4 regions of the Roseibium sp. AWQ4_254 genome follow, and region 1 is predicted to be linked to each of the others. Evidence: riboswitches for the same ligand, from Rfam matches in the RefSeq annotation. Region 1 holds a riboswitch; each other region holds the start of a gene.
What was found. Region 1 has a riboswitch for cobalamin ahead of ACXAIC_RS19075 (DUF4198 domain-containing protein). Riboswitches for the same ligand answer to the same signal wherever they lie in the genome.
Positions count from the first base shown of each region.

Region 2: it holds a riboswitch for cobalamin, as region 1 does, so the genes downstream of both, ACXAIC_RS05430 (DUF1636 family protein) here and ACXAIC_RS19075 (DUF4198 domain-containing protein) in region 1, are expected to answer to the same signal.
Region 3: it holds a riboswitch for cobalamin, as region 1 does, so the genes downstream of both, cobU (bifunctional adenosylcobinamide kinase/adenosylcobinamide-phosphate guanylyltransferase) here and ACXAIC_RS19075 (DUF4198 domain-containing protein) in region 1, are expected to answer to the same signal.
Region 4: it holds a riboswitch for cobalamin, as region 1 does, so the genes downstream of both, nrdH (glutaredoxin-like protein NrdH) here and ACXAIC_RS19075 (DUF4198 domain-containing protein) in region 1, are expected to answer to the same signal.

Region 1 is NZ_JBSWYH010000026.1:74,747-80,536, reverse strand. Features, by position in the region: gene ACXAIC_RS19095 (energy-coupling factor ABC transporter ATP-binding protein) at 1-69, opposite strand, end outside; gene cbiQ (cobalt ECF transporter T component CbiQ) at 53-850, opposite strand; gene ACXAIC_RS19085 (cobalt ABC transporter permease) at 853-1,503, opposite strand; gene cbiM (cobalt transporter CbiM) at 1,500-2,126, opposite strand; gene ACXAIC_RS19075 (DUF4198 domain-containing protein) at 2,258-3,055, opposite strand; gene ACXAIC_RS19070 (hypothetical protein) at 3,068-3,256, opposite strand; cobalamin riboswitch at 3,214-3,433, opposite strand; gene ACXAIC_RS19065 (hypothetical protein) at 3,756-4,655, opposite strand; gene ACXAIC_RS19060 (S8/S53 family peptidase) at 5,151-5,790, opposite strand, start outside.
Region 2 is NZ_JBSWYH010000005.1:121,281-127,070, forward strand. Features, by position in the region: gene ACXAIC_RS05420 (S9 family peptidase) at 1-1,231, opposite strand, end outside; gene ACXAIC_RS05425 (ABC transporter substrate binding protein) at 1,303-2,256, opposite strand; cobalamin riboswitch at 2,471-2,681, shown strand; gene ACXAIC_RS05430 (DUF1636 family protein) at 3,016-3,450, shown strand; gene ACXAIC_RS05435 (ABC transporter ATP-binding protein) at 3,447-4,220, shown strand; gene ACXAIC_RS05440 (ABC transporter substrate-binding protein) at 4,237-5,172, shown strand; gene ACXAIC_RS05445 (FecCD family ABC transporter permease) at 5,263-5,790, shown strand, end outside.
Region 3 is NZ_JBSWYH010000002.1:117,523-123,312, reverse strand. Features, by position in the region: gene nagA (N-acetylglucosamine-6-phosphate deacetylase) at 1-257, shown strand, start outside; gene ACXAIC_RS02335 (hypothetical protein) at 272-574, opposite strand; gene ACXAIC_RS02330 (3-hydroxybutyryl-CoA dehydrogenase) at 585-1,442, opposite strand; tRNA gene ACXAIC_RS02325 (tRNA-Asn) at 1,706-1,781, opposite strand; cobalamin riboswitch at 2,096-2,306, shown strand; gene cobU (bifunctional adenosylcobinamide kinase/adenosylcobinamide-phosphate guanylyltransferase) at 2,340-2,891, shown strand; gene cobW (cobalamin biosynthesis protein CobW) at 2,888-4,009, shown strand; gene cobN (cobaltochelatase subunit CobN) at 4,106-5,790, shown strand, end outside.
Region 4 is NZ_JBSWYH010000008.1:101,479-107,268, reverse strand. Features, by position in the region: gene nrdF (class 1b ribonucleoside-diphosphate reductase subunit beta) at 1-688, opposite strand, end outside; gene nrdE (class 1b ribonucleoside-diphosphate reductase subunit alpha) at 699-2,849, opposite strand; gene nrdI (class Ib ribonucleoside-diphosphate reductase assembly flavoprotein NrdI) at 2,831-3,235, opposite strand; gene nrdH (glutaredoxin-like protein NrdH) at 3,257-3,478, opposite strand; cobalamin riboswitch at 3,583-3,788, opposite strand; gene ACXAIC_RS08045 (DUF4166 domain-containing protein) at 4,068-4,760, opposite strand; gene ACXAIC_RS08040 (GbsR/MarR family transcriptional regulator) at 4,992-5,543, opposite strand; gene ACXAIC_RS08035 (P-loop nucleotide/nucleoside kinase family protein) at 5,781-5,790, opposite strand, start outside.

The sequences.
Region 1 (5,790 bases):
GCCTTTGAGAACAGGTGCATGGCCGGGATAGCCAAACCGGAGGCCAGTCAATTCAAGCAGCGGCGCCAATCGTTCCCTCCAAGCCCAAGAGACAGAGCGCCAGCAGGACTGCGCCCCCAGCGAACACGCCGTCCCGGCCGGTGAACCGCATCGTGTCGAGCAACGGGAGCCCTCCGGTAAATCCCCGGCACTTCATGGCTGCAAGAATGCGTTCGGACCGGTCAACTGAGCGCACCAGCATCATGCCCACCAGATAGCCAACAGATCTATAGGTGTGCAGCGAGTTTTGCAGTCGAAAGCAGCGCACCTTCATCGCCCCGCGCAAGCGCAGGTATTCCTGATGCAGCACGTCGATATAGCGCACGGTGAACATCAGGAGATGGACCAGTGTCTGTGGCATTTTCAGGCGGTTCAGGGCATGACCAAGGGTCACCGGTTCAAGCGTTCCCACAAGCACCATCAGCATGAGAATGACGGCATTTGCCTTCAGGGCAATCTCCGCCGCCCGGGCAAGCCCTTCTAGGGAAAAGCCGAATCCGAACACAGTGAAAAGCGGTGAGCCTGTAACCGTGAAAGGCAACAGCACCAGCATGAAGACAACAAAACCGTCCATCGCCGCCATTCGCCGCAAGGTTGCCTTGACCGGAATACGGGCCACCAGCAGACCTGCAATGGCCACAGCTAACCCGAGGGGCAGCACGGCCAGGCTCTTGAGGCTGACCATCAGAACCGCAAAGGCGGCAGCCGCCAGAATGCGGGTGCGCGGGTCCAGCCCGTCCAGACCCGTTTTGACCTGGACTTGACTGGAGCGGACGAGACCCGGCGCCCCGGTGGAAACGAGGTGCCCCATGCCTAGGCCTGCCCCTCCGCCTGAGCCAGCTTGCGCCGTGCGGCAAGGTAGAAAAAGAGGCCGAACAGCCCGGCAATGTAGCCGATCCCGCCCAGAATGGTCTGGAAGTCGTTCTTTTCCTTGTAGGCGGCAATCTCCCGCCTCAAAGGTGTCACCTCCTTGTGGATCATCTGCCGTAACTGCTCCCGGTTTTCTTCAAGTGCTGCAAGGGAGGCTTGGCCTGCCTGTTCCTCAACCGTCTGTGCGGTTTGCCGCAGGGCTGCCGGGCGTGTTTTCTGTGGCCCTGTCCCCGTTTCACCCCCACCAGTATTTGCCGTCTGACCGATCTCCGGAAGGTCTTCCAGCTCCATACGCACTTGGGCGATGTGACCGGCCCCGAGATTGGCCTTGAAGACATGGACAACCCGCTTGCTGGGCGTGAAGGTGAAAAAGCCATCGCTGTCAGTGATCGCCTCGCCCAGTTTGGCGCCATCTTCGTCAAAGACTTCAACCAGGGCACCTGTGGCCATGTCGCCGTTCGAAAACCCGATTTCCCCCTCAATCACGTCCCCGTTTGCAAAAACCGAGGCAATCACCTTGTGGGCCTGAGCCGGGAGCAGGCCCATGCCGGCAAACAAGAGGCCTGACAGCAAAAAGATGGCAGCGCGTCTCATGGGGTCCTCCTGATGGGCGAGTGAAGAGCGGAAAACAGATCCGGTTTGACCCTGCGCGCCAGATAGACGGCAAAGCCGGTCAAAAGTCCCTCGACGGCCACCACCGGAAGATGGGCGAAAAACACCAGTTTGGCGGCCGGAACGAATTCCTCTCCGCTCAAGGCCAAGGCTGCGCCAACCAGAAACGTCGTCAGAACAATGGCAAGCGCCCCGCCCGCCCCTCCCCAAAGAGCGGCCACCAAAGGCGTCCCTCTGGCCGCTCCCCGGCCACAGAGATAGTAGACCGCAACAGCAGGCAGAGCGATGTTCAACGTGTTGACCCCGAGCACGGTGAGCCCGCCAAAACCGAAAAAGGCAGCTTGCAGCAAGAGGCCGACAAACAAGGCGGGAAAAGCTGCCCAGCCGAGAACAAGCCCGGCCAGACCATTCAAGATGAGGTGGACACTGGAGGGACCGACCGGCACATGGATGAGAGAGGCGACGAAAAACATCGCACTCAGCACCCCTGCCGCCGGGATCTTCTCCATGGGCAGGGCGCGCAGGCCAAGGGCTATGCCCCCGGCCGCAAGCCCTGCACCGCCCAGAACAACCGGCATCGACAAGGCGCCATCAACAATATGCATTGGTCTCCCTCCGCTATGTCCAGGAGTTTTAGAAGCTATCGCGTTCATCGGGATTCAATTCGTGTTGTCTTTTGTGTCGAAATCTCTGATTTCAGGCTGCGAAAGGCAAATCCGATGAAACGCGCTTTGCTCTAGTCGACGTCGTAGGCGCGGATCCAGATCACCGCATCCTGGCTGAGTTCCTTGCCTTCATGCTCCTTTGCAGGACCGGAGCCCAGAGCTGCAAATCCCCAGAACCCGGCCTTCGGGATGCCGAAAGTGAAATAGCCGTTGTCATCGGAGATTGCGACGATGCCCCCGCCCGGCAGGGGAGACGCAGTTGGTGCGGTGGGGGTGTTGGCATCCATGTCCGGCTCTGCGGCCATATACTCAATCTCGATCTCCGCTCCGGCCACAGGCTTGCCCTCTGACAGGACCCGGCCGGAGAAGGTGGAACCGGCCACAATGTTGGTCGGCCGGTTCAGCGGCAGGATTTCTGTCGCAAGCCCTTGCGGCTCCATCCAGTCCGTCGGGATCTCGTTCCTGGTCACGTAGGATTTCGTGATCTGCTGGATATAGATGTCTTCACTTTCTTCATAGTACGGTGCAGGTTCCACAACGAGCACATAGTCCCCGCTGCGTTTAACCGGAAGCGTGACGTCAAAGGCTGCGGCCTCATTTTCCGACCCGGAAAAGGTGATCGGCTTCAGGCTGTCCTTCAGGTCAATCTTCTGGCCGCGATTCACGGCATAAACCTGAAGGGGCTCTGCCATATCCATGACATGGCCGTTTTCGAACGGATGCCAAAACAGGAGTTTCACCGGGACATCCCCGGCTTTGTCCAGATTGACCTCAGGCGTATACGCCAGCTGAAAATGGGCCTGGGCAGCAAAAGGGGTCAGCAATGTGGCCGCGCAAAGCGCACCAAGGCCAAGCTTGCGAAGTGTCATATGACGTCTCTCTCAATGGGCCACCGGGACGGATTGCCCGGTCTGGTCGACTGAAAGGACGGTCGGGGAAAGAAGCGGAAAGCGGATGGAGGGTGTCCCGCCGCTTGGCCGCGTGACGCTCACCCCGGCGTCCGGTTGCGGTGTCAGGTCCGGCTGGCCGGCCATGACAATCAGCGGCAGGTCTCCTGGCTTGCGGGTCAAGGCATCCACCGGCCTTCCCGGCGCGCGCTTGCGCCAGTGGCTTTGTCGGTTTCAGCTCACCGCCTACAGTTGCGGGGGCAGCCACGGCTTTAGTCCCTGATGGGTACGCTTCACCGTGTTCCCTTTTAATCCCGGTGCCAGGATCTGGCGCCGGAAACCGTTGACCTGGCATTTTTGGCCCTGATCCAGCAGCCTTGTCAATCGTCTTTCTGCAAGAGACTTTTGGCATGCGCCTCGCAGGGCAAGGCCAAAAAATAAGTGGCGGAGCCAGGCTCCGCCACTGAACAAGATTAAAAAAAAGTCCTGGATCAAAGGTTTGGCGCGTCCTGCCTGTTCTGGGCATTCAGCAAAAAGGTCTGGTGCGGTGTCCCGCTAAAAAACTGTTTCCCGCTCCTGTGGAGCGTGCCGCGAACCTTGAGCTGTCGTCACATTTGCCCGGGTCAAGAAAAGTTCTGATGTCAGGCCGCGGCGGGCAAATCTGTCCTAAGCGCTATTTTCACTAAACGATGGGGTAGCCGTCAATGACGTTACGGTAAAATCCGGCAATGTCTTTTGACGCCTCAAGGTCCGGATGAAATTCGTCTGTCCAGCGTCCGCGCACAACATTGCGGATGTCGACCAGCGTCACATTCGGATAGAGCGCATCAATCTCCTGAAGCATGGTGTAAAACCGGTCGACCAAAAGGTGCAGGATACCGGAGATCAACTTCTTGTCCGCCTCGATCCTGAAATTGCGCTTCACAAAAGGCCGTCCGAACCAGGGGCCATCGCTATGGGCCACCGGGTAGTCATAGCCATGGACGAGGATTTGTGTCCGCGGCGCTTTTTTCAAAACATAGCCGGCAAGCTCGTGATAGCCCTGTCTGACCTTCTCCAGCACTGCGTCAAGCCGGTCCAGATTGAGGAAATCCTCCGCTCGATCCGATCCGAGCGCCGCGCTGCGGTCTTTCAGCAGGCGGGTGAGCGCCGAGCCACCCAGAAGCTCATTGGCCCCGCCGGAAAAGACAAAATAGTCATAAACGCCTGTATCTACATGAATGCGGAACGGTTTTTTCGCAATCACTTCGTCAAAAGACTGCTCGGGCCAGGCGGTGCTGGCGGTGTGGTAGTAATTTTCAAGAATATCGAAAAAGGTTCTATTGTAGCCCAGGTAGCGGGAGACCTCGATCACCACATTGATCCAGGCATCGCCCCCGGCGCAGACCCGCAGCGGCGACCGGCGGATGCGGACTGGGGCGCTGTCTTCCCCCTTGCCCGATGCGGACCACTCGATGGCGACCTGTTCCTGGGTCAAAGGCACCCGGTTGTCGTCCAGAATATGATAGGTGAGACACCGGTTGGGGTCTTTCTCATAGCGCGTGTTGTTCAGAACCGTCGCTTCCAGAATATCAACGTACATGACAACCTCCACTGCCCTTGCCGACCGCTGCCTCTGTGCTGACGTGACCTGAGGAAGCCGGTGCCTTTGACAGGCGTCGAGCCTGCCCAAGGATGGTCGATGGGGCCGGCTTCCTCACTTCGGGCCCCTCAGGGCCCGGATATGTCACATCCAAGCCGGGGGAAGACGCATCACCTCCCTCCCCCTTGGGCGTCCGCCGGTTCTGAAACCGCGCTGCAGATGCCCGCGCTTTTTCCAGCTGATCAATGTTCTTTGGCTCAAACGGACCCGTTTGAACCGCCATTGACCCAGGAAGACCCGGAACACGACCTGAAATTGTAGTTCGCCCTGTTCCGAAGATGAAACCCAAACCGCGTCTGGCTTCCCTTCTGTTAAGAGTAGTATTTACAATATCCGCTGCTGTGATGCGCGTGAGTAAAGCGTGAAAAGTCCGTCTCACAAAACGAAAGGCCCGGTCAAAACCGGGCCTTTCAGAGCTTTTTCATATCTCCTCGTTCAAAGAACAAGAAATTTTCCAAGCCGGGCAGTGTCTTCCACACTTTGAGATTGGAGTTCTGTGCTCTCGATAATGGAGAGATAGTTGTCAGCCTCCGCCTGCCGCACCTGTTCATCGGTGCATCTTGCGAAGGCTTCGGACAGTCTTCGGGCCACCAGGGGCGCGGCCACGCTGGTTCCCTGGACCAGGGCATAGGACCCGCTGCGTGTACCCGCCGCCAGAATGCCGGGCACCACATGGGACCGGTCCGACGGCGCCGTACAATCGACCTGGCCGACCAGATCCCCTGCCCCGGGTTTGCCGGCGGAGCTGTATCCGGACGGCACCGGCCGGGGCCTGCTCCAATCGGTGCCCGCAGCCGGACGGCAGCCGGAGACAATCAGAGAGGATTTACCGGTGGCCAGACTGTTCAAGGTGCCAAAGCGGCGGATGTGACTGGAAGACGTATCATCTTGCGATTCTTTCCCGTCCGCATCATAGCGGCGGTAGCCTTGGTCCTTCAGAAAACTTTGCCGGCTTCCGGAGCGGAATTCATCCGGATCGGCGTCCCGCTGTATCCAGATGTAAATCGGATCATGGGTGGACGGCGCCCCAGCCCCGCGTCTCAACGTCACTGTCCAATCGCCGCAAGGGGCCGCG
Region 2 (5,790 bases), on a different contig from region 1:
GGTCACGGGTTTCAACATCATAATCGAAGGTCTGCGATGGGGTCGTCATTGAGGAATAGGTGAATCGGATCGAGGTCGTGTCGTATTCGTAGCTGCCGCCAAAGCCAAGCGAATAGGCTTCCTCGTCAAATTCGACGGAATGTTCCAGGCCATCGGCCAGGCGGTGGATGACGATGCGCGGCAGGCCGTCTTCGCGCTCCAGCCGTGCCATGAAGGTCTTGAAGACACAATGGGCGAGGATCAGGCAGCCAGGTTTGTGTGCGACATAGTCTTTCCAGAACTCCCGGCCTGGGGTCGCCTTTGGCGCGGTAACGATCTTGAAATCTTCTGCGCTGCCCAGATTGGTGAGGATATAGAGCGTGTCACCGTGGTCATCGACCGAATATTCCACGCCCGTGTCGCGCGGCGCAATCAGCTGGGGCGGGGTTTCGGGCAGATGGGCCGGGATCATCCAGACTTCGGAGGTTTCGTGGTCATGGATATCGATCAGGATCGTTTCGCCGGACTGGGTCTTGCCGACCCCCATGAAGAAGCCGGCATCCTTTTCCTCGTGAACCAGAACATCTTCGGCCGGATCGGTGCCGATCTTGTGGCGGAAGAGCTTTGAGGGCCGGTGATTGCTGTCGAGGCGGACATAGAACACGAATTTGCTGTCGGCGGAAAAGACGCCGCCGCCGCCCGTGTCTTCAATGCTGTAGTCCAGATCCTTGCCGGTGGCGGTGTCGCGCAGCTGCAGGGAATAATATTCCGAGCCCTTGTCGTCATAGGCCCATGCCAGCAGGGTGTGGTCCGGCGACTGGCTGGCCCCGCCAATGCGGAAATAGGCCTTGCCGTCCGCTTCCTTGTCGCCATGCAGCAGGATCGTTTCCTCGCCGCCCTCCCGCCGGGTGCGGAAGAAGATCGGCTGCTGGCCGCCGGTCTCATACTTCATGCCATAGGCATAAGGTCCGTCCGGGGCGGGCACGGAGCTGTCATCTTCCTTGATGCGGCCACGCATCTCTGCAAAGAGCGTCTCCTGAAGCGCGCTGGTGGTGGCCATGGCTTCCTCCTGGTAGGCGTTTTCAGCCTCCAGATAGGCCCGGATGTCAGCGTCCAGCACGGCCGGGTCACGCATGACCTCTTGCCAATTGTCCGCCCGCAGCCAACCAAAGTCGTCCTGCCGGGAAATGCCGTGGGTTTCAAGGGTGACGGGGCGCGCTTCGGCGCGGGGAGGCAAAGTGCTTTTGGTCATGGCCAAGCAGGTAGGATTTTTGAGCGGTCATGGCAAGATGGGATTTCCTGCCGGCCAGAGACAGGAAGGCCCTATTTGTAGACGATCCGGTTGCGCACCTTGTCCAGGTTCAGCTTGTCCAGAGCCGGGCTGCCCGCCTTGATATAGAGTGTTGCTTCGCTGGCGTGCACTTCACTGACCGGCAAACTACCCGGGGGAACCTTTTCAAGAAGAATTTTTGCGGCCATTCGCGCCGCAGCTTCTCCCCGTTCCCGGTATTCCGTCCCGAAGGCCAGCATTATCCCTTCTGTCACATAGGCGGTTGAGGAGCCGATACTGACCAGATCAGGCGGGACGAGCTCTGCGATCGCTTCGGCATGTGCAGCAAAAGATGAAGAGGCTGTCACATAAAGGGCGCCGACGGATCGGAGCTGCGGTTTCAGGGCCGCGATCTGCAGGTCCTTCTCATCTGCATCGGGCGAAAACCGCAGGCGCACCGCCTTGATGCCAAGCGCTTCGGCGGCTTGGGTCAGCCGGTCCGTTTCGGCAATCGCATTGGGTTCGCGGGGATCGAACAGGATGGCAACGGACGAAAAACTGTAGATCTTGCGCAGCAAATCCAGATTGGTGTCCGGGGACAGAGACATCTTCACACCGGTCAGTCCGTCCGGAGGCTGGTCCAGGGAGAGCACCAGTCCTGCGCCAACCGGATCAGCCACAATATTGAAGACATGAGGCACGCCGCCTGCACCGAAATTTTGAACGGTCAGGCTTGCGGTTGTCCCGAATGTGTAGATCAGGTCCTTTGATTTCAGATGGTCCAGATTGTCGCGCAGAAACCGGGCCAGCTCATCCTCACTTCTGCGGGCATCGAAATATTCAAAGTCAGCGTCAACCCCCAAGGTTTCAAGCTTGCGGACAAAGCCGTCCTCCGCCTCAGTGGTGCCGCGCCAGGTGATGATCAGGATGGACTTTGCATCCGCCCATACCGGAGCGGCGCTGAAAGCGGAGATCAGAAGAAATGCTATTGTCAGCCGTAGAAACACAATACTATCTCTCGGTTGTGAATCTTGTTTCTGCTTATTTTTCGATAAATACTGTAAGGTTAATGATATTGTTTTGATTGATATTATCAACCGGCATTCAAAAATTCTTTGGATGTATAAATTTTTGATTGGAATCTTAGGGTTGCTTTTGTTTTAAGTGTATTATTTCGAGTTACAACTTTTTGTGTTAACTATTGACAGGCGCTTCGGAATTCGACACACACAAAGGGATGGTTCTCGTATCCGGAGACGGATCGGGATTAAAAGGGAACACGGTGCGGCGTAGCCAACAGGCACCAAGTCCGTGACTGCCCCCGCAACTGTGAGCGGAGAGCAAACCTGACAACACCACTGGGGATGCCCGGGAAGGTTCAGGTGCGCAGCGACCCGCAAGTCAGGAGACCTGCCATATCACCCATAACTTCAACCCGGACGGGGTGTTCCGGAGGAGCGGATGACATGGCATCACATATGATCCCGGCCTGGCCGGACATTCGGTTCTTGAAAGCCCCGTTTGGTCGCGGAGGGCGATATGAGCCGGAGACGTTTCCAAACCTGTGACCCCTGCGGAGATCCGCCTGGGCTGGTCTGTGCCTCGAGCAGCCGCACCGGGCGGGCCACCTGTGCGAACGGACAGGAAAAGCTGCTTGCGCCGTCCGAAGATCGTAATGTAATAACATTACAAATTTCATCTCGGCTTGACCTGCCCGCATGCGTCCGTGTGCCGGCACACAAGCTGTTAGCGCAGAGCAGGGGCACATGAAGCAGGGGCAGCCGGGCCTCCGGACCACGCAAGGCCTTCCAGAACAATCGGGAGGGCCGGATGGCCGCCCCGGGCCGGAGCTGATCACGCAGCTTCTGCATTCATTGCCGATTGGGCAGACCGGAGAGGCTGCGTCTGGAAAAATTCCGGAGTTTGATCTGTCCGGCCTGGCCTTTATGGCGGGCTGCGACCGGCCCGGCAAGGTTGCCTTCAGCGTCAGGGACAAAGCAGCCTGTTTTTTCGGGGACATCGATCCGCAGCCGGATATCGGGGATCTTGTTGCCTTTGCTAACCAGTACCGGGAGCCGCTGGATGGCTGGTTCAATTCCGGCACGCGGCCGGGCAAGCCGCGCGGCGCTGGCAGGCAGTTCCTCTGTTTAGCCTGTGAAGCTGCCCGAAACGGCGGAGCTGCCATGGGGGGCCAGCTATGACGGGCGCGTCGCTTTCCGTGAAAGAAGCCAGCTGGGCCACCGGGCAGGGCACGACCATTCTTAGATCGGTCAGTTTCGATCTGGCGCCGGGGCAGGTGCTTGGAATTGCCGGGGCCAATGGGGCTGGCAAGTCGACCTTGCTGCGGCTGTTATATCGGTTTCACAGGCCGAGCTCCGGCATGATCCTGCTCGATGGGGCTGATCTGTGGAAACTGTCTGCCCGGCAGACCGCGCGCAAAGTGGCTGCTGTTCTTCAGGAGCAGCCGACTGATTTTGCCTTGAGCGTCCACGAAATCGTCTCGCTCGGCCGCAGGCCCCATGGCAGCGGCTTTGCCGCTGCCGGAAAACGGGACCGGGAGATCACCGGGGCGTCTCTAGAACGCATGGGGCTTTCGCCTCTTGCCTCCAGATCTTTCGGGACCTTGTCCGGGGGGGAGCGCCAGCGGGTGATGGTGGCAAGGGCCTTGGCCCAGGAGCCGCAGCTGCTTGTACTGGATGAGCCGACAAACCATCTCGACATCCGCCATCAGCTAGAGATCGTTGCCCTGATCGGCAGTCTCAACATCACCATTGTCACAAGCCTGCATGATCTGAATCTTGCCGGGCGGGTCTGCGACCGGGTTCTGTTATTGCACAAGGGCAGTGCTGTTGCCTTTGGTCTGCCCGAACAAGTGCTGACCCCGACCCATATCGAACAAGCCTATTGCGTTCAGGCGCAGCGCCAGAAGCTGGTGCCGGGCAATGAGCCGCATCTGACTTTTCACCTTTGAAACTCTGGAGTTCTTCATGAAACGACTGGCCCTGTGTCTTGCCGCCTCGCTGTTTTCCGCCCAGGCATTTGCCGAAACCACTGTCCGCAGCTGCGACCGGGATGTGACGTTTGACCATCCACCGAAGGCGGCGGTCTCCCATGATGTCAATCTGACTGAAATGATGCTGGTTTTGGGCCTGCGCGACCGCATGGCCGGGTATACGGGCATTTCCGGCTGGAAGACGCTGGATGAGGACATGCGCGCGGGCGTGGCCAAGCTGCCGGAACTGGCGGCCAAATACCCGACCAAGGAAGTGCTGGTCGGCGCAGATGCGGATTTCCTCTTTGCCGGCTGGAATTACGGCATGAAAGTGGGCGGCGAGGTGACGCCGGAAACCCTCACGCCCTATGGTATCAAGGTCTATGAACTGACGGAATCCTGCATCCATATTGGTGACAAACCGAAGGTCTCCATGGAGGACATGTATAATGACCTGCTCAATCTGGGCCGGATCTTTGACGTGGAAGACAGGGCTCAGAAGCTTGTGGACGGATATAAGGCCGAGTTGGGAAGCTTCAAATCGACTTTAAATAGATCAGATAAAACATTGAAAGTTTTTGTCTATGACAGTGGAGAAGATCGGCCGTTCACAGCGGGCCGCTACGCCATGCCGACTGCACTGATCGAGGCCGCAGGCGGGGTCAACATTCTGGATGACTTTGACAAGAGCTGGGCGAAGGTCGACTGGGAAACCGTGGTGGAAAAGAACCCGGATGTGGTCGTGATCGTGAATTACGGCAATGTGACTGCGGACCAGAAGCGGGCGTTCATGAAAACCAATCCGGCGCTGGCACAGATCAATGCGGTGCGCAACGACCGGTTTGTGACGCTGGAATATGTGGAAGCAACGCCGGGCCCGCGCAACATCAAGGCGGTGAAGAAACTGGCTGCGGCCTTCTGGGGAGACTGAGCCTTGCTGCAACGCCCGGCTCCTCCCTCGCAGGACCCAGTCACAGACTCACTCCCGGTCAAAGCCTCCAGAGGGGGCTTTGCGCTTCTTCTGGCCGCCGGGGCGGGCGTGCTGCTGGTCTCGGTGGTTCTGGCCGTCTCCGTCGGGGCGGTTCCGGTTGCCCCCGGTACGGTCTTCGGTGTGGTGGCCAACAAGATGCTGCCCGGCCTGGTAGAGGTCACCTGGTCGGCAGGCCGGGAGGCGATTGTCTGGAACATCCGCTTGCCGCGTACCCTTCTGGCCGCCTTTGTTGGAGCCGGGCTGGCGATTGTAGGGGCTGCTCTGCAATCGGTGACCCGCAATCCCCTGGCAGATCCCCATCTTCTGGGCATTTCCTCAGGCGGTGCGGCCGGGGCCATTCTGGCGCTTTTGCACACGGGGCTGTTTCTGGGGCTTTTGACCGTTCCCCTGATGGCGTTTGCCGGAGCGCTGGCAGCCACTCTGGTGGTGCTGGGCGTCACCCGCTTTGCCTCTGCGACCAGTGCCGACCGGCTGGTGCTGGCCGGGGTGGCGGTTTCCTTCATTATCATGTCCTTTGCCAACATCTTGATTTTTCTCGGAGATCCGAGAGCCACGCAC
Region 3 (5,790 bases), on a different contig from region 1:
GCCGCCTCACGCTGGAAGACGGCACGCTCGCAGGGGCCGATATCGATTTGCCCGCCTCGATCCGGTTTCTCACCGGGGCGGTCGGAATCGATTTGGAAGCGGCCCTGAAAATGGCAACCAGCATCCCGGCGGATGTGATCGGGCGGCCTCTTGGCCGGCTGGTGAAGGGCCGGGCCGCCGATGCCGTTCATCTCGGCCCGGATCTGAGTGTCAAAACCGTCTGGCTCCACGGCGCGCCGCAGAGCCTTTCTGCCTGACACCCAGCTCTGTTTCAGCCCCGGATGGGCGGCTCGACCACAGACAGCCCGCCAGCGACAATCTCGCTGGGGGTGAGGGTGATCTCCGGATTGTGGGCCTTGACCCAGTCGGCGGCAACCGCATTGCTGTCTTCGGCCATGGCGGCGGTTGAAAAGACGCTGATGGTGGTCAGTGCCGCTTCGTGGTCCTCTTCCACCGCATAATAGGCGACAAAGCCGGGCAGGGCTTTCAGTTTCGGCACAAAATCGATCTTCACATCGCGCACGAACCGGGCAAGATCCGGCACATTCTTGTAACGCCTGACACTGACATACATGAGGATCTCCTCAGCGTTTTTCGTAATGGAAAAAGCCCCGTCCGGTCTTGCGGCCGAGATAGCCCGCATCCACCATCTGTTTCAAAAGCGGGCTCGGGCGGTATTTCGGATCGTCAAACCCGTCATAAAGGGTTTCCATGATGTCGAGAACCACGTCGAGGCCGATCAGATCGCCAAGGGACAGCGGACCCATGGGGTGGTTGGCGCCAAGCGTCATCATGCCATCCACATCTTCCGGTGACGCCAGGCCTTCGTAGACGCAGTTGATGCCCTCGTTGATCATGGGAACCAGCACCCGGTTGACCACAAAACCATAGCTGTCCTTGGACACCCGGGGCGCCTTGCCGATGGTCTTGGTGAGAGCGGTGATCCGTTCACAGGTCTCGTCGCTGGTCTGAAGGGCGCGGATGATCTCCACCAGCTTCATCACCGGAACCGGGTTGAAGAAATGCATGCCGATGACCCGTTCGGGATGTTTGGAGGCCGCCGCGAGCCGGGTCAGGGAGATGGAGGAGGTGTTGGAGGCAATGATCGTCTCCGGCCCGCAAATTTCGTCGAGCTGGGAAATTACCTTGGATTTGATGCCGATATTCTCCACAATTGCCTCGACCACCAGCTGACAGCTCGAAAGGGCAGTCACATCAGTCGTTGTGGTCACGCGTGCCAGAGAGTTTGCGGCCTCGTCCGCCGAGATTTTCTCTTTCGCCTGCAGCCGGGACAGGCTGTGGCCGATGGTGCCCTTGCCGTGCTCCAGCGACGCCTCGGAAATATCCTGCATGATCACTTGGAGCCCGGCCATCGCAAAGGTCTGCGCAATGCCATTGCCCATCGTTCCAGCGCCAATCACGCCAACTTTCTGAATGTCCATGTGTCACCATTGCCGGTTCGGGAAAGGAGGAAGGCCGGAGGGAGGGGCTCAGATGATACCTCCCGCCTGATGGCGCCTTCATGACACCCAAACACTGGCCGCGCAATTGCTTGGGGCGGGATGCCTGAAAATAAATCGGCGTCAGGCCGTAAGGGCAGGGCACATGTGTGGCGCCGTCATCGGCGTAGCACATAAGGTTCGCGCCGGGCCGGCCGCAGCCCCGTTCAGGATGACTGAATTTTTAAGAGAGACAAAAGTGGTGATGGCTCCCCAGGCCGGACTCGAACCAGCGACCCAGCGATTAACAGTCGCTTGCTCTACCAACTGAGCTACTGGGGATCACCACGCTCGGGGCCGCTGCGTCGCTGCCCCGTCGATGGAGATGCGTATAACAAAGGCATGATCCGTTTGCCAAGCCCTCGATCGCGTTTTTTTCATCCCGCTGTCATTTTTTTATCCAGCATGTGGAAAACCGTAAGGATTCCAGAAAGGTAGAAAGGGACGGTCCTGGTGAAAACCCGGGCGGATTTAGCCTCAAGACCGGCTGGAGCTGCTCCCCTTGCGCGGAGCCCCGGCCAGGCGATGCGGGAGCCATAGCTCAATTGGGCAAGGGGCGCTGCCTGGTTATCTGCTTGTCACATACCGGGAATGCAGGTACGAAAGGTTGAAACGGTTCCGGATCGGGCTTGCTGATCCGGATGAAACGGGAATCCGGTGCATCGCCTCTGGCGCCATTCCGGAGCTGCCCCCGCAACTGTAAACGGTGAACGAGCGCACAAGAACCACTGGCCGGAGAGGGCCGGGAAGGGGTGCGGGAGGCCAGACACCGTGAGCCAGGAGACCGGCCGTTGATCCAGCAACCCAGAACGCTGTCGGGTGGACGGCCGGGAGACAGATGTGAGTGCAGCTACCGGACCAAGGTCCACGCTTGTTTTTGGCGGTGCCCGCTCCGGGAAAAGCCGCTTTGCCGAACAGCTTGCGGTCACCTCCGGCCTTGAAAAAATCTATGTGGCCACCGGCGCGGCCTTTGACGCCGAAATGGCGGACCGTATTGCCGCTCACCGGCAACAGCGCGGCGCGGGCTGGCACACGATTGAAGAACAGACCGACCTCAAACGTGTGCTTGAAGACACCTGCCAACCGGGCCGGGTGGTGCTGGTCGATTGCCTGACCCTCTGGCTCTCCAACCTGACCTTTGCGGACAAGGATGCCGCTGCCGAGACGGACGCGCTGTGCAGGACGGTTGAGGGACTGCCGGGCCCGGTCGTCTTTGTTTCCAATGAAGTCGGCCAGGGCATCGTGCCGGACAATCAACTGTCCAGAGCGTTCCGGGATGCGCAAGGACGGCTCAATCAGGACATGGCCAGGGTCTGTGCCCAGGTCGTGCTGGTGGCGGCCGGACTGCCCCTTTTGCTGAAACCCGCCAACCAACCGGACATTACCCTATGACACAGAGCAATATGACACAGACCCTTCAAACACCGGGGCAGAAGATCCCGGCGACAATTGTGACGGGCTTTCTGGGGGCGGGCAAAACCACCTTGATCCGCAATCTCCTGCAAAATGCCAACGGCAAGAAAATCGCGCTGATTGTCAATGAGTTCGGGGATATGGGCTTTGACGGGTCGCTTGTGAATGGCTGCGCTGATCCGGACTGCGCGGCGGAAGAGGTGGTCGAGCTGACCAATGGTTGCATTTGCTGCACGGTGGCCGATGACTTCCTGCCGACCATGGAAATGCTGCTCGGCCGGGATACTCCGCCGGAGCATATTGTCATTGAAACGTCCGGGCTGGCGCTGCCACAGCCGCTTGTGCGCGCCTTTTCCTGGCCAAGTGTCAAAACAAGAGTGACGGTCGACGGCGTCGTGACGGTGCTGGACGCCGCTGCGCTGGCCGAGGGCCGGATTGCGCTGGATGAAGCCGCGCTTGAGGCGCAGCGCGCGGCGGATGAGGCGCTGGACCATGACAGCCCGGTGGAAGAACTGTTTCACGACCAGCTGCGCTGCGCCGATCTGGTGGTTCTGAACAAGGCGGATCTTGTTGCGGACGCGGCGCTGAAAGCGGTTGAAAGCCGGATTGGGGCAGATATCCGCCCGGCGGTTCAGGTGATTGCCTCGGAAAAGGGCACCTTGCCGATCGAGGTCCTGCTCGGGCGTCAGTCCGCTGCCGAAGACGATATGGGCGCCCGCCATGAGCATCACCATCATCACCATGACGATGCGCCGTCCCATGGCGGGGATGATCATCACCATGATCACCAACATGACCATCACCACCATGATGATTTTGAAAGCCATGTGTTCGACTGCCCGGAATTTGACAGTCTCGCCTCTCTTGAAGCCAGGGTGCTGGAGGCCATGGCCTTGAAAGGTGTCTTCAGGATCAAGGGTGCGGTCCGGATCCATGGCAAGGCAGCGCCCGCTATGGTGCAGGCGGTGGGCCCCCGGGTGGAGACCTGGTTTGCAGCGGGGGCGGAAAGCGCAGGCCGTCTGGTGGTCATCGGCCTGAAAGGCTTTGACCTTGACGCCGTGCGCGGCCTTTTGGGCCGCGTCCGCGAAGCCGCTTGAGCGGCGCTCTTAAAAGCCTTGCCACATGGCCCCGTTTTGGGGCGCTCTGCTTGAAGCGGGCGCCCCGGTTGACCCTGAAGAAAGCTCCACCCGCCCATGCATATTCTTGCCAGCCAGACACGCCGGATCGATGACGGCGGCGATGCTGTCGATCTGGGGCAGGCGCCGGCCGATATTCTGTTCCTGTCGGCTGCAGATACGGAACTTGGCGGCCTTGCCGCGGCCCATGCGGGACTTGGAAGAGACCGCGCCAGTTTGCGCCTGGCCAATCTGATGGCGTTGACCCACCCCTATTCGGCAGATCTTTATGCCGAACAGACGGTGCGCGGCTCCAAACTGGTGATTTTGAGGCTTCTGGGCGGCATTGAATACTGGCGCTACGGACTGGAACGGTTTGAGGAAGAAGCCCGGGCCGCCGCGCTGGATCTCATTGTCCTGCCGGGGGACGACAAGTGGGATGCGGATCTGGCGGCCCGCTCCACCCGGCCTGTGGAAGAGGCCCGCCGGATCTGGCGCTATTGTGTGGAAGGGGGCGCTGCCAACTACGCCAATGCGCTGGCCTATGCGGCCCACCTTATCGGGGCTGGGGAGGAGCCGCCCCAGCCCGTGCCGCTGCCCCGGGCCGGTCTCTATCTCAAAGGCCAGTCTGCTCCGGATCTGGCTGCTATCAAGGCGCTCTGGCGTGATCCGGGGAGCCAGGTGGCGGCCATCACCTTCTACCGGGCGCTGGTGCAAGGTGCGCAGACCGCGCCGGTTGATGCGCTTGTCACAGCGCTCGAGGCGGAAGGCCTCAATGTGTTGCCGGTTTTTGTCTCCAGCTTGAAGGATGCGGAAGCCGTTGCCGTGCTGGAGCACCTGTTTGATCAGGCCGCCCCCGATGTGGTGCTGAACGCGACCGCCTTTGCCGTTTCCAAGGCGGGCCTTGCCCACACGCCGACGCCGCTGGACCGGACCGGCAAGCCTGTGCTGCAGTTGGTGTTCTCCTCCTCATCAAAAGAGGGCTGGCAGGACAGCGATCAGGGCTTGTCGATCCGCGATCTTGCCATGCATGTGGTCCTGCCGGAGGTCGATGGCAGGCTTCTGACCCGCGCCGTCTCGTTCAAGGAAGAAGGCATATTCGACCCCGAAACCCAGTCGGTCCCGGTCCGTTTCACGCCGGTGCCGGACAGGATACGGTTCGTGGCTGCGCTGGCCGCCAACTGGGCCCGGCTCGGCAAGACGCCTGCGGGCGCCAAAAAAACCGCTTTGATCCTGGCCAATTATCCGAATAGGGATGGACGGCTGGCCAACGGGGTGGGGCTGGATACGCCCGCCTCCTGCACAGGTCTTTTGAAGGCCATGAAGGCGGCAGGCTACGAGGTTGGAGACGCACCGGAAACAGCCACAGATCTGATGGCCGTGCTGACGTCCGGCGTGACCAATGCGCTTGATGGACGCTCTGACCGAAAGGCGCATGAGGCGTTGCCGCTGGCGGACTATCACCGGGCGTTCGCCAAACTGACCGATCCGGTCAGGTCCGCCGTTGTTGCGCGCTGGGGCGCGCCGGACGACGATCCTCATGTGGTGGAGGGCGCGTTCCGTCTGGCATTGCACCGGTTTGGCAACCAGATTGTCGGCATTCAGCCCGCACGGGGCTACAATATTGATCCGAAAGAGACCTATCACGATCCGGATCTGGTGCCACCGCACCACTATTTCGCATTTTACATCTGGCTGCGGGAGGTCTTTGGCGCCGATGCCGTGGTTCATCTTGGCAAACACGGCAATCTGGAATGGCTGCC
Region 4 (5,790 bases), on a different contig from region 1:
CCTTGATCTCCTGCCGCTCCGCGTCCCCGGTCTTTTCCAGCATGCGCTGGAACTTGTAGCCGATGTAATAGCCGTGAACGGCTTCATCGCGGATGATCAGGCGGATCAGATCGGCCGTGTTGGTCAGCTTGGCCCGGCTGGACCAGTGCATGGGCAGATAGAAGCCGGAATAGAACAGGAAACTTTCCAGAAAGACGCTGGCGATCTTCTTTTTGAACGGCGAAGACGCAGCGTCATATTCCTGGAGGATCAGTTTGGACTTGGCCTGAAGGAATTCGTTTTCCTCCGACCAGCGGAAAGCCTCATCCACATCCGCCGTCCGGCAGAGGGTGGAAAAGACAGAGGAATAGCTGCGCACATGGACCGCTTCCATGAAGGCAATATTTGTCAGCACCGCTTCTTCATGGGGCGTGAGCGCATCGGCCATCAGGGTGGGCGCCCCGACCGTATTCTGGATCGTGTCGAGCAGGGTCAGGCCGGTGAACACGCGGATGGTGAGCTGCTGCTCGTCCTCGTGCAGCGTTGCCCAGCTCTGAATGTCGTTGGACAGGGGCACTTTTTCCGGCAGCCAGAAATTGACCGTGAGCCGGTTCCAGATTTCCAGGTCCTTGTCGTCTTCCAGCCGGTTCCAGTTGACGGCCCGGGGCACGGGCCGGGCCAGATTGGGAAGGGGTGTGTGCAGGGTCATTTGGGCTCTCCTAAAGCGAGCAGGACACGCAGCCCTGCACTTCGGTCCCTTCCAGGGCCATCTGGCGCAGGCGGATGTAGTAGATGGTCTTGATGCCCTTCTTCCAGGCATAGATCTGAGCCCGGTTGATATCGCGGGTGGTGGCGGTGTCGCGGAAGAAAAGGGTCAGGGACAGGCCCTGATCCACATGCTGGGTCGCCGCCGCATAGGTGTCGATGATCTTTTCCGGGCCGATCTCGTAGGCATCCTGATAGTAGTCGAGATTGTCATTGGTCATGAAGGGCGCGGGATAGTAGACCCGGCCGATCTTGCCTTCCTTGCGGATCTCGATTTTCGACACGATCGGATGGATCGACGAGGTCGCGTTGTTGATATAGCTGATCGACCCGGTGGGTGGAACGGCCTGAAGGTTGCGGTTGTAAAGGCCGTGGGTCATGACGGCTTCTTTCAGGGCGCGCCAGTCGTCCTGCGTCGGCAGGGTGATGTTGAAGGCCGCGAACAGCTCCTTGACCCGGTCCGTCTCCGGCACCCAGGCCGTGTCGATGTATTTGTCGAAGAAGGTGCCGTCCGCATAGCGGCTCTTTTCAAAGCCCGTGAAGCTTGTGCCGCGCTCGTGTGCCAGCGCGTTCGAGGCGCGGATACAGTGATAGGCGACCGCGTAGAAATAGAAATTGGTGAAGTCGACCCCTTCTTCAGAGCCGTAGTGGATCTTTTCGCGGGCCAGAAAGCCGTGCAGGTTCATCTGGCCGAGGCCGATGGCGTGGCTTTCGTCATTGCCCCGGCGCACGGATGGCACACTGTCAATGGCGCTCATGACCGAGACGGCGGTCAGCGCGCGCACGGCCGTTTCCACGGTGGCGCCCAGATCGCCGCCATCCATCGCCTTGGCAATGTTCAGGGAGCCGAGATTGCAGGAGATATCCGTGCCCAGGTGGGAATAGCTGAGATCGTCCCGGAACTCGGACGCCTCGTTGACCTGCAGGATTTCCGAACACAGGTTCGACATGTTGATGCGCCCGTCCACCGGGTTGGCCCGATTGGCGGTGTCCTCGAACAGGATATAGGGATAGCCGCTCTCAAACTGGATTTCCGCAATCGTCTGAAAGAAGCTGCGGGCGCGGATCTTGGTCTTGCGGATGCGCGGATCGTCCACCATCTCGCGGTATTTCTCGCTCACCGAAATCTGCGAGAACGGCATGCCATAGACCCGCTCCACATCGTGGGGCGAGAACAGGTACATGTCCTCGTCCTGCTTGGCGAGTTCGAAGGTGATGTCCGGGATCACGACCCCGAGGGAGAGGGTCTTGATGCGGATCTTCTCGTCCGCGTTTTCCCGCTTGGTGTCGAGAAAGCGCAGGATGTCCGGATGGTGGGCGTTCAGATAGACCGCCCCCGCGCCCTGGCGCGCGCCAAGCTGGTTGGCATAGGAAAAGCTGTCTTCCAGAAGCTTCATCACCGGAATGACGCCGGAGGACTGGTTTTCAATGCCTTTGATCGGGGCGCCGGCTTCGCGGATATTGGTCAGAAGCAGGGCGACCCCGCCGCCGCGCTTGGACAGCTGCAGCGCGGAATTGATGCCGCGGCCGATGGATTCCATGTTGTCTTCAAGGCGCAGCAGGAAGCAGGAGATGAGCTCGCCGCGCTGCTGCTTGCCCGCATTCAGGAAGGTCGGGGTCGCCGGCTGGAAGCGGCCAGACAGGATCTCGTCCATCAGCCGCATGGCCAGGTTTTCATCGCCGTCGGCCAGGGTCAGGGCCACCATCACCACCCGGTCCTCGAACCGCTCCAGGTAGCGCTTGCCGTCAAAGGTCTTCAGCGTGTAGCTGGTGTAATACTTGAAGGCGCCCAAAAAGGTTGGAAACCGGAATTTGCGGGCATAGGCCGCCTCGAACACGGACTTGACGAAGGCCGCGTCGTACCGGTCCAGAACTTCCTGCTCATAATAGCCTTCTCGTACCAGATAACCGAGCTTTTCTTCCAGCGAATGGAAGAACACGGTGTTCTGGTTCACATGCTGCAGGAAATACTGCCGGGCCGCTTGCCGGTCCGCATCAAACTGGATCTGCCCGCCGCTGTCATAAAGGTTCAGCATGGCATTGAAGGCGTGGTAGTCAACGGCAGCAGCCTGCTGGGCAGGCCGGTCTAGGACATCTGTTGCCAAAATTTCGTCATCCCGTGGTCAACGCGAGCAAGGTCCGTGTCGGTTCCGGCCAGCTCGAAGCGGTAGAGCACCGGTACGCCGCATTTTTTCGACACGACTTGCCCTGCATAGGCGAAAAAAGACCCAAAGTTGCGATTGCCGGAAGCAATCACCCCCTTGAGGAGCGCGCGCGTGGGCGCATCATTCAGGAACCGGATCACCTGCTTTGGAACGGCCCCGCGTCCTTCCCCATCCGCATAAGTCGGAAGGACGAGGACGAAGGGCCCGGCGACGTCTGGAAGCGCTGCGGACGCATTGCGGGGAATGCGCAGGGCGGGCGCACCGAGCCGTTCGATAAAGCGGTGGGTGTTGCCGGAGGCGCTTGAGAAATAGACAAGCGTTCCCATTGGATCAAAGCCGCCGGAGGTTTAGCTGAGCGCTGCAATCTTGTCCGGGCGGAACCCGGCCCAGTGGTCGCCCATGGCTTCAACAACCGGCACCTGCTGATAACCGAGGGACTGAACGTGCTCGAACGCTTCGCTGTCTTCGCTCAGGTCGATAATGGTGTAGTCGACGCCCTTTTTGTCGAGCGCACGGTAGGTGGCGTTGCATTGCACACAGGACGGCTTGCTGTAAACGGTGATGGTCATTGTTTCTTGCACCCCGAGTCGGTTTTTTCATGGGAACGGCAGCGCGCAAGAAGGGCCTGTGCCGAGGCACATGGTCATCCCGCCCCGCGGACCCGCCGTCCGTTAGCGTTTTTACATTCAAGGCAGGTCTCCTGGCTCACAGGTCAATGCCGGTTTGATCCGCCTTCCCGGAGATCTCCAGTGGCGTCTGGATCCCAGCTTCCTGTTCACAGTTGCGGGGGCAGCACCGGGTTTGCATCTGCCTGCGCACCGGTTTCCCTCTTAGCCGGCAATGCAAAAGAATCGCCGGGCCCTGAACACTAGATACAGTAGGTAAGTGAGTTCTGGTGTCAATCTGTAGGTGGTTCGGGATTTTGCTCAAATCAGAGGCAGAATGGACCGGGACGCTGTTTTGGGCCGGATCAGCAGCGGAAACCGGAGGACGGACCCCGTTGCAAAACCGGTGGACAATTGTTGGTGCTGCTCTGACTGATGGTCAGTCGTTGGGGCGTCTGCCGGATACGGGGCCGGGACCGTCAAGATGTTGTGCCAGAGAGCCCCAGGGCAATTTGCAGCGCAATCAGGCTCCACAGAAGGGGTGTGTCCATGATTAGTCCTCCATGTCTGCGAAGATCGCGTCCTGGTGAACCAGGTCGCCCAAAAGGCTGTGGGTCAAGGCGAGGGAAAACAGGAAACGGCCGCCGCCAAGGTCCCGGTGGGTGATGGCAAGCGCGCCCGGGCTCAGCCAGGCGGGCAGCCGCAGCCGGACGCTTCCAGCTTGCAGGAAATAGTGGTCGCTCGTGAAGACCAAAGCGTTGGGGCGGGCGCTGACGCGCAAGGCCATGCCGATGCCGCAGCCGATATATTCTTCCAGGCCGGTTGGACCGGCGAAGCGCTTGGAGCTGTGAATGACCTGCGGAAACCCGCGCGCCCGGCCATATTGGCGCAGCCAGAACTGGCCGTCTCCGGCACAGTCCTCCGTGACGGAGACGACGGCGGGCTGGTTAAGGCAGCTCAGGTCATGGGGCAGCGGGGCGCCCACCAGCCGTGCCAGCTGGGAGAGGCAGGCTCCGGCCCGGCTCCTGCGCATGGCAACCACCTGGCCTTGATAGACTGTGCTGGCCCCGCCGCGCAGCCGTTTGCCGAAGCGGCGGCGGATGGCGGGGGACAGGCTGGCCCAGGCGGTTTCGCCCAGCAATTTGCGAAAGCGCAGATCGGCCTGCTGTCCGGTCCCGCCAGGAGGCGGGCGCCGGGGGGCGCAAAGACGGGCTGCGGGTGGTGGAGGGCTCGTTGGGATCTGCATGATACACCCTTTCCTGTTAGGTTTGTTGTTTCTGTATAAAGAGAAATTAATAGACAAAAATTTTTCGACTTGTCCTCAGCCGGTTCTGGTTCTGGTTCTGGTTCTGGTTCTGGCGACAGGTTCAGGACTTGGCCTTGTTTCCCGGAGGGCCTTTGGCCCGAAGGGCTGGCGCCATGAGGACCCGGAGAGCGACGGGGACAGGGGGAACTGGCATCTGCTGGCTCCTGTCTCTTATCCGGCCTTGCGGCCACTGATCTTCGCCAGGGACAGGACCTTGGTGCCCAGTTTCATGAGGGCGGCGAGGTTTGATTTCGGCACGCCCAGCATCTGCGCCGACCAGCTGTCAGCCGTTGCCAGAAACTCTTGCATCGCCTGTATACGCCCCAGAACTTCCGGATTCAGGCCGGGCTCGGTCCTGGCCTGGCTGGCGCACATGTCGATGGCCCGGATCGCCGGATCGATCTCCCGTTCCTTGCGGCCTTTGGCAATCAGCAGGGCCATTTCCCAGACATCGGTTTCGGCAACAAAATGCTCGCGCCGGTCACCTGCGACCGGAACCCTCTTGATCAGCCGCCAGCCGGCCAGCTCCTTCAACGAGTTGGAGACATTCGAGCGTGCAATGCCCAACTCCTCGGAAATCTGTTCCGCATTCAGCGGATCGGTGCTGAGATAAAGCAGGGCATGGATCTGGGCCACGGAGCGGTTGACCCCCCACTGGCTGCCCATATCCCCCCAATAGAGGATGAATTGCGCTTTTGCGGTTTTATCAGATATTTCTGTCATAACAGAAATATCTGACTTTCATGGGCAGGAGTCAAGGTGGGAGATGAGGCAGCGACGGCAACGGGGGCCGTGGCGGGGCTGGTGTCATAGGCCGGTGGCCCAAAAGGTCTTCCTCTTGGGGTGGGACAGCGGCCCGTTCCGAAAGAGGAGCCCCCTCTCAGACCAAGTCGCTATCGTTTGAGAGATGAAAGCGCGGTGTTTCAAAAAGGACAGAGGCGGGAAAGACAAAGACCCGGTTTAAACGTTG